2 regions of the Virgibacillus sp. Bac330 genome follow, and region 2 is predicted to be linked to the other one. Evidence: riboswitches for the same ligand, from Rfam matches in the RefSeq annotation. Region 2 holds a riboswitch; the other holds the start of a gene.

Region 1 (4,443 bases), 410 kb from region 2:
CCGTTTAGAAGTAAACTGGCGCAAAGTGACTCCCGTTTTACAAGCTTTAACAGAAGCACTAAAGGAGCAGACAAATGCTGATTTTGCTATGCTGAATGCGGGTGTATTACTAGAAAGCTTGCCTAAAGGAGTTGTCACATACGGCGACGTTCACCGTATTTGTCCACATCCGATAAATACATGTGTCGTTGAATTAACTGGAAGTGAAATAGTAGAAGCTATCCGTTCTTCTTTAACAGAAGAATTTATGGAATTTCAGTTAAAAGGGTTTGGTTTTCGCGGGAAAATGATAGGAAGAATGGCTTTTTCAGGTTTAACACCACAATTAGAAAAATTAAAGGATGGAGCTGTATTTGTTAAACAAGTATGTCAAACAAGGGACGTTCCATTACAGCCGAATCAAATGTATACATTGGCTACCGCTGATACGTTTACGTTTGGAAGGTTAATACCGGAAATTGCACGTTCGAAAATGAAAAAATACTATTTGCCAGCATTTTTGCGGGATATATTGGCGCAAACTTTAAGACGTATGTATGGGTGATGTTTTTTAGCATTCCGCCAGTCTGTGAAGCTCCTGCTTGAAGAAAGCCTGTATAGTAGGAGGTAACACTATTTAAGTTTTATTCCTTCTTTAATAATTCGTGGGGAAGAAAAGAAACGCTCTCGAATGCAAGATATACTTTATATGAAACATGGAATGATAGAATTATTCATTCTAAACCTCCTTCAGCATACATAGACTTGCTTTGAGGAGGTTTTTTGATGAAAAAGCGACCAAGAAGGAAATTACGAACAGACTCCCCTTTGAAAATAATATTATTGTTGACGACAATTGCTTTTGTTATTTTGACCTCCCTTAGTATTTTAATTGTTGATAAGGGGATAACTCCTCCTCTGATGGAGATTGCAAATCAAAAAACGAGAGAATTTGCTACGAGGACGATCAATGAAGCAGTCAAGTCGACGGAAAATATTAGCTTTGATGATTTAATGGAAGTTAATTCAGAAAACGATGTCTCTATTGTCGGATGGAAATCTGCTGCTGTAAATCGTGCGCTTCGAGCGGCTACCAAACGAGCAGAATACTTTTTGTACGGTATGAATAAAGGGCAAACATTGGATACAGAAGATCCTGACATGCCTCCACAAGATTATGGAGATACAGCAAATGAGTTAGCTGATAAAGACCCTACAGTTGTTGAGATTCCAATAGGTCAAGCTACTGGTAGCACGATCTTAGCAAATCTAGGGCCTAAAATACCGGTTCATTTTGAAATTGTTGGTAGTATTCAATCAGATGTGGAATATATTATGAAAGACTTTGGGATCAATGCTGCATTAATAGAAATATATATACCAGTGACAGTAAATGCACAAATTGTTGTACCGTTTAGTACGGAGTCAGCAGAAATTCGTACGAAGGTATATGTAGATTCTCGCGTAATTATGGGCGATGTTCCACAATTTTACGGAGGTGATGGTGAAAACGCACCTAACATTTCCGTTCCCAAAGATGACTTGAATCGAGACAATTAAAATGTTATAATTACTTTTATAAATAGAATATGAAACCTTATCAGATCGGTGAGGTAGAGGTGCAGTGTATAAGAGTAGTCTATTGGAGGATGATAACGATGAAGATAGATGAAAGGATATATTGCCGAAGCAGTATGTAAGGGTCGCACTTCGTATTGCTGGTATGCTTTTGAATAAGAGGTATACTGTCATGCAGTAAGCAACATGCATGGAGAACTACTGATCGAAATGGAGGATAACGTATATTGTAAAGACAATGGTAGGTTATTTTCTATCATTGTCTTTTTCTATGTTTTAACTTAAAAACTTCAATTCACTTATCCCCTCTCTCCTTGAACAGTATGTTTCCTTGCTCGATTGCAACCAATTTTTATGGAGGTAACCGAAATGGAAGGAACAATTTTTTCACTTATTCCAGCAGTCTTGATGCTGGTACTAGTTCTCTTGACGAGAAATGTTTTATTATCTTTAGGAACTGGAATTGTAGTAGGCGCTCTACTTATCCATAATTTTTCTGTTTTAGATTCATTCCACGAGATTTGGACACAGTTTTATACCATATTTGTCTCTGATGGAGGGTTAAATACTGGGAATATCCTATTGCTATCATTTTTAATATTATTAGGCATTATGACTGCTTTTTTACAAGCGTCTGGAGGAAGCAAAGCCTTTGGTGATTGGATGATAAAAAAAGTAAAAACTCGCTCTGGAGCTCAGGGAATGAGTGCATTCTTAGGGTTAATTATATTTATAGATGATTATTTTAACAGTTTGGCCGTTGGTCAAATTGCCCGCCCGCTTACAGATCGACATAAAGTTTCTCGAGCTAAATTGGCCTATATTATTGACTCGACATCTGCGCCTGTCACAGTCATATCTCCTATTTCTAGCTGGGGAGCATATATCATTGGAATTATGGGTGGTTTATTTGCTGCCAATGGAATTACATCATTGGAGCCTTTGGAAGCTTTTGTTAAAATGATTCCCTATAATTTATATGCAATCGCAGCAGTTTTAGCGGTTTTTTTAGTTGCTTATTTAAAAGTAGATATTGGGCCAATGCGAAAGCATGAAAAACGTGCGATAGAAACAGGTGAATTAATTGATCCGAAACAGGATAATGTACCGGGAGATTTAAGTGACACGTTTACAGCGCATCAAAATGGGAGAATTTATCATCTTTTATTACCTATCGGTGTACTTATTATAGCAACAGTGTCTTCCATGATTATTACTGGTGCAATGGCTACAGAAGATAACATTAATTTACTGACTATATTTGCAAACACTAACGTAAACTTATCCTTGTTTACTGGTGGCGTAATCGCAGTATTAACATCCTTTTTGTTTCATCTTAGCCAGCAAAAACCGAGAAATTCAAGTTTAAAGATTGTTTTAGAAGGTGCCAAAACAATGATGCCGGCAATTTATATCCTACTCTTGGCTTGGATGATTGGCTCTATTATTGGTGTTTTGGAAACGGGTGAATATTTAGCTGGTATCGTAAATGATGCCTCGATAAACCCTGCTTTATTACCATTTTTGTTTTTCATAATTGCTGGTTTTATGGCACTTGCAACAGGAACATCTTGGGGAACGTTTGGAATCATGTTACCGATTGCTGCGGAAGTAACAAGTATTACAAATATGGAAATGCTATTACCATCTATGGCCGCGGTATTAGCTGGTGCTGTCTTTGGAGATCATTGTACACCGATATCGGATACAACTATTCTGTCAGCTACGGGGGCAGGAGCGAATCATATTGACCATGTGATGACGCAACTCCCCTACGCTTTCATTTCTGCTTTAGCTGCATCTATTGGTTACATTTTAGTCGGACTTACAAATCAAGTGTTACTGCCACTAGTAGTGACACTATCCATTATTATTGCCTTTGCCACCATTATTCATTTTGTGAGAAAAACAAAAACCATACAATAAGTGTATGAAAGTGAAAAGCCTCTAAGGTTTTGCTGCTAAGAAATCAAAAGCTTCTTAGTATAAAGCCGAAGGAGGTTTTTTGCATTATAGGAAAGCATAAATTTTAAAGATTTATGGTTAGTATTATTTCTCAACATATCGACTGGTTATTTTTAGTGTATCTCTTAAGTACTCCATATAATGATCATAAATATTTTTTGACATATGCATGAAGTGCCGTTATAATACAAACATAAATATCTGAAAAAACCAAACTTTTAAAATATTTCTTCTTTCTAATTTTTTAGACAGAAGAAAGGAGGGAGAAAAGATATGGAAACACGTTCGCAGTGGGGAACAAGAGCAGGGTTTATTATGGCGGCAATTGGATCAGCTGTGGGATTAGGAAACATTTGGCGTTTTCCTGCTGAAGCTTATGGCAATGGTGGAGGAGCCTTCTTTATTCCATATTTATTTGCATTATTAACTGCTGGTATCCCTATCTTAATCATGGAATTTACGATGGGGCATAAATACCGCGGTTCTGCTCCATTAACGTTTCGGAAAATGAATAAGAAAACCGAATTTATTGGCTGGTGGGCAGTGTTGGTGGCGTTTGTAATTTCTACTTATTATTCTGTTATTATTGCCTGGGCAATATCATATGCCTATTTTTCTATTAATTTGTCCTGGGGGACGGATACAGAAGGGTTTTTATTTAATGATTATTTAAAAACGGTTGATCCGGGTCAAATGGGGAATTTAGTTCCAGGGGTATTTATTCCATTAATTTTAGTCTGGATTGTTGTTTTATTTATCTTGTTCCGCGGTGTGAAAAAAGGAATTGAAATTGCGAATCGGATTTTTATTCCAACATTAGCTATTATATTTTTAATTATTGTTATTCGCGCGGTGACATTGGATGGAGCACTCCAAGGTTTGCAAGCCTTTTTCGAACCAGATTTTACTAGTATTTTTTCA
Region 2 (4,443 bases):
CTAATTGAATTTGGTTAGTAATAACGGATTGTGGTTTTAATTGTCCACTTGCCATTAAGTCGATTGTTTGTTGGAAAGATGTTGGTGTGTACGCAATAGTAGAAGTGATTTTCACACCTTTTCCAGTTAGTTGCATTGGGTTCCACTCAATTGGTCTAGCAAAAATAGAAACGATGACCATCGTTCCACGTGGTTTTGTTACTTCAATCGATTGTTTGAAAGTAGGCGCTACACCAGCAACTTCAAATGAAGCATTGACACCCTCAGGGACGATATCGAAAACAGCTTTTACTGGGTCTGTTTCCCCTGAATTAATGACGTGTGTCGCACCAACTTCTTTTGCTTTTTCTAAACGTGTTTCAGATAAGTCTAATGCGATAATTTTGCTTGCTCCAGCTGCTCTTGCTGCTAGGATGGTTAACAAGCCAATTGGACCAGCACCAAATACTGCAACAGTGTCGCCAAATTGCATGTCAGCTTCTTTCACAGCTTGAACTGCTACTGCTGTAGGTTCAATTAATGCCCCATCTTGTAAAGTTAATGGTTCTGGTAAAAGATACACGTTGTTTTCTGGCACATTGGCAAAAGATGTGAATCCACCATCTGTGTGCAAGCCAACAAAAGAAAAACCATCATATGGATCAAGATCTTCTGATTTGTCGCCATGCGTAATAGTTGGATTTACAGCTACGCGGTCGCCTGGTTTGAAGTTTGTTACCTTTGCCCCAACTTCTTCAACGACACCAGCAAATTCATGCCCCATGGTAAGCGGCGCAATACCACCAGCTAATTCATCTTCTTTTTCTGTTGGAATAAATACTGGACCTTCTTCATACTCATGTAAGTCGCTACCGCATAGACCAGCCCATGCAACCTTTACTTTAACCTCTGTGTCTTTTAATGGTTTTTGTTCTCTTTCTTCTACGCGAATGTCTTTTTTTCCATACCATACTGCTGCTTTCATAATGTTGTTACCCCCAAAAGAAATTTTTTACAAACTAACTCCGGTATCATTGTATCGTAAATTTACAAATTTCGACACTTTTTTGTTTGGGGTAACGACAATGTAACAAATTGTTCATATTTATGACGTTTATCTTCAAGGGATTACAACTGTATAGAAGGTACTCACTTCATGGTATTGAATAAATCTATTTTAAAATGCCAGAGGCAGTAAGTTGTTGTTCTAGTGTATCCCATTCCATCTTTGTTAACCCTTGTATTGGCAGACGGACATCTCCAACCATAACGCCTAGCATATTTAGAGCACTTTTAACCGGAGCCGGACTTGACTGAGCAAACATTGCTTTCATTATTGGCAGTAATTTTTGGTGCAATTTTGCGCTTGTAGTGACGTCACCATTCCTAAAGTGCTGGATCATTTTCTGCATTTGGTTACCAATAATATGAGAGGAAACGGATACAATACCATTTGCACCAATGGCAATGCCAGGTAGCGTTAAGCTATCATCTCCACAGTATAAAGTGAAATTATCTGGAGTGTTAGAGATTATGGTTGTCATTTGATCTAAATTACCACTTGCTTCTTTAACGGATACAATATTTTTTATGTTGGAAAGACGATTGATCGTATCCGCTTCTACATGGACAGAAGTTCTGCCAGGTACGTTATAAAGCATTATTGGTAAATGTGTTGCGTTAGCAATCGTAGAAAAATGCTGATAAATCCCTTCTTGAGAAGGCTTGTTGTAGTAAGGAGTGACAAGCATAATTGCGTCGACACCAGTTTTTTCAGCCTGCTTGGTTAATTCAATGGAAGCTTTCGTATTATTAGAACCTGTTCCGGCTATTATTTTTGCTCGTCCTTTAGAAACTGTAACTACATGTTTAAATAAAGCGATTTTTTCATCATTGGTTAATGTTGGTGATTCTCCAGTAGTACCAGCAATAACTAAACCATCCGATCCATTTTCAATTAAGTAGTTGACAAGTTTTTCAACGGCATAAAAATCAATATTTTCGTTGTTGTCAAATGGTGTTACCATTGCAGTGATAACTTGGCCAAAATTCATTACTTCACACCCTTTTTTAAAATTATAGTGTAGGTAACAAGGCAATTTTGTCCGCAAAAAAGCAACAGCGACGGCATATCGCTGCTGCTTTGAAAGTGTAAAAGCTTCATGCGTCTAGATAGCCCTCCATATAGTTACCTATATGACAGTCCTGTATTTGTTCAATAGCAGAACCAGCTGTAGAAGCAATGAGTTCTCTACAACTTCGGCAAGGCACCCTTTTCACTATTTTCTATGGATCTCATTATCCTCCAAAAGTGTACTTTTGAGCCTCGCACCTCTATCCTTATTTCAATAACATTTTGAAATAGGAATATATTCGATTGTCTGTACTATAGCAGATTTCCCCTTGTTATGCAAGAACGCTTTTTAGATGAAGAAATGCGTTTTATCTATAAAAATCCTAAAGATTAGCATACTTTGGTCCATTATCTATTTATAAATTGAAATCTAATCTTAGGCGTGCTTGCAAGCCACCTCTTGTCTAAAGTTCGTTGATCTAGGCTTTAGCTAAGTGATACCTACGTTAATTGCATATTGGTAAGGCAAGTTGGGTCTTCTGTATAGGAGGAAAATTCTGATACAACTTGTTTGCCATCATGCTTAATTGTAATCGAGTAATCTTTATCTCTAGGAACCCATAAGTCAATAAAACCATTTGCCAAAGACATTACTTTTTCATCGACAACGACATTACCATCTTCATCTTCAATATATACATCAAATTCTTTCTCTACCATTTCACCTTGGCATCCTGTTAAACTATGGTAAGTACAAGGATGCGTTTGTTCGACAAATGGAGCGATAGAAACGAAAAATTCATCTTTAGGGAGTTCATAGCTTTTTTCTTTTCCAGCTGTAGTATTTACAATGAGCTCTTCCCCAGTAATCGAAGCTGATTCTGCTTCTTTTTTGTCCGTGCTGTAATCGTTTACTAATTGTTTAACGTCTACTTTATCACTATTCTCTTTAGTTTCACTTGTATCGTCGTTATTACATGCTACTAGTATTAGCGCGAATAGTGATAGTAGCAAGAAGGGTAGTAAGGACTTTAATTTCAATATCTTTACCTCCATTTTCACACTATAAAAAAAGTAAGCATGCTTATAGTGTATTGTTTTAGAAAAGTATAGCAAATCGTACATTAGGTAATCAATTATTTGCTAGCAGTATTAATGGGATTTATCCGTACTGTGTTTGTAAAAATTGGTAAATATCATAAAGGGTAATTACAATTAAAAACAAAGAAGCATATAAATCTGTCGGATTAGCTATTTTTGATGTAGTTGCTTTAGGTATTCCGCTATATATTCGCAGTTGGTTTAAGCAACCAAAAGAAACGTTTAAATTAACACTTATTATATTCCCTATTATTTTCTTATTCATATGGTTGATTTATTCTCTGTGAAAACTTTCTTTAGCACTAGGGTCCTCTCCAATAATTAAAGGCAATATTAGGCAATATTAGTAGATCCATTGATAGGTAAAATGGAGAAATTGTAAATAATATGGTTTTTAACGTTTTTAGCCAAGAAGTCTCCATCTTCAAGCGTGTGAAGGGTGAAATCCCAGCGGTAAGGTGGAGATGAATTGGCTTTCGGTCAAGTACGTCTTTAGACGTGCTAATTGACCGAACGCATGTTACCATAAGAGCATGAAGTGTTCTTTGAAAACTGGATATATGAGGTTGCATGGAGAAACTAATAATGCGAAAACCAAGCGAATCCTTCCATGCGTAAAATATCCAAGGTACGAAAGAAACTCCGATTCGTTGGACATCTAGGGCAGGAACTTCCCGAAGTAACGCTCATGGAGACGAAAGGTTGCTTTCGTCGTGGAAATGAGAAGCTCCCACTTCAAGCGAAGCTAAGTGGTGAGTAGTTCACTGATTGATACGTAACCCTTTACTAAAGTAATCAGGATATTAAGAAGTTTCTCCCTCTCCGTGTTTTACTTTTTATTCATTTGCGCTTAGACTTTAAGTACACATCTCTTTAAAAAGGAAGGTATCATCATGAAAAATAATTTTCTTGGATATGCAGGGACTTATACGCGTAATACAAGTAAGGGTATCTATCGTTTTGAATTAGATCCAAAAGCGAAAAAAATAACAGCAGTTGAAGTAGCCGCTGAAGTTGGGAGTCCAACGTATGTAGCCGTTAGTGAGGATAACCGTTACTTGTTCTCCATTGGACAAGACGGAGATTTAGGCGGTGTACAAGCTTATCAAATAAAACAAGAAACAGGGGAACTAATAAAAATAGATGAACAAATGACAGAAGGGAAATCCCCATGTCACTTATCCATTTATGACAATCAAATAGTTACTGGTAATTACCATAGAGGAGAGGTAGTTTTATACGCTTTTGAAGATAACAAAGCATTAGTAACTGCGTCCGCTATACAACAT

Evidence for each region. A riboswitch is a leader RNA that binds a small molecule or an ion and turns the genes downstream of it on or off. The one in region 2 is predicted to bind lysine.
Region 1: another riboswitch for lysine. It lies ahead of D9780_RS04360 (Na+/H+ antiporter NhaC family protein); the one in region 2 lies ahead of dapA (4-hydroxy-tetrahydrodipicolinate synthase).

The regions. Positions count from the first base shown of each region.
Region 1 is NZ_CP033048.1:974,303-978,745, forward strand. Features, by position in the region: gene D9780_RS04350 (bifunctional metallophosphatase/5'-nucleotidase) at 1-544, shown strand, start outside; gene yunB (sporulation protein YunB) at 766-1,539, shown strand; lysine riboswitch at 1,586-1,766, shown strand; gene D9780_RS04360 (Na+/H+ antiporter NhaC family protein) at 1,927-3,483, shown strand; gene D9780_RS04365 (sodium-dependent transporter) at 3,796-4,443, shown strand, end outside.
Region 2 is NZ_CP033048.1:565,468-569,910, forward strand. Features, by position in the region: gene D9780_RS02515 (2,3-butanediol dehydrogenase) at 1-964, opposite strand, end outside; gene dapA (4-hydroxy-tetrahydrodipicolinate synthase) at 1,152-2,033, opposite strand; lysine riboswitch at 2,145-2,324, opposite strand; gene D9780_RS02525 (CueP family metal-binding protein) at 2,555-3,094, opposite strand; gene D9780_RS02530 (lactonase family protein) at 4,048-4,443, shown strand, end outside.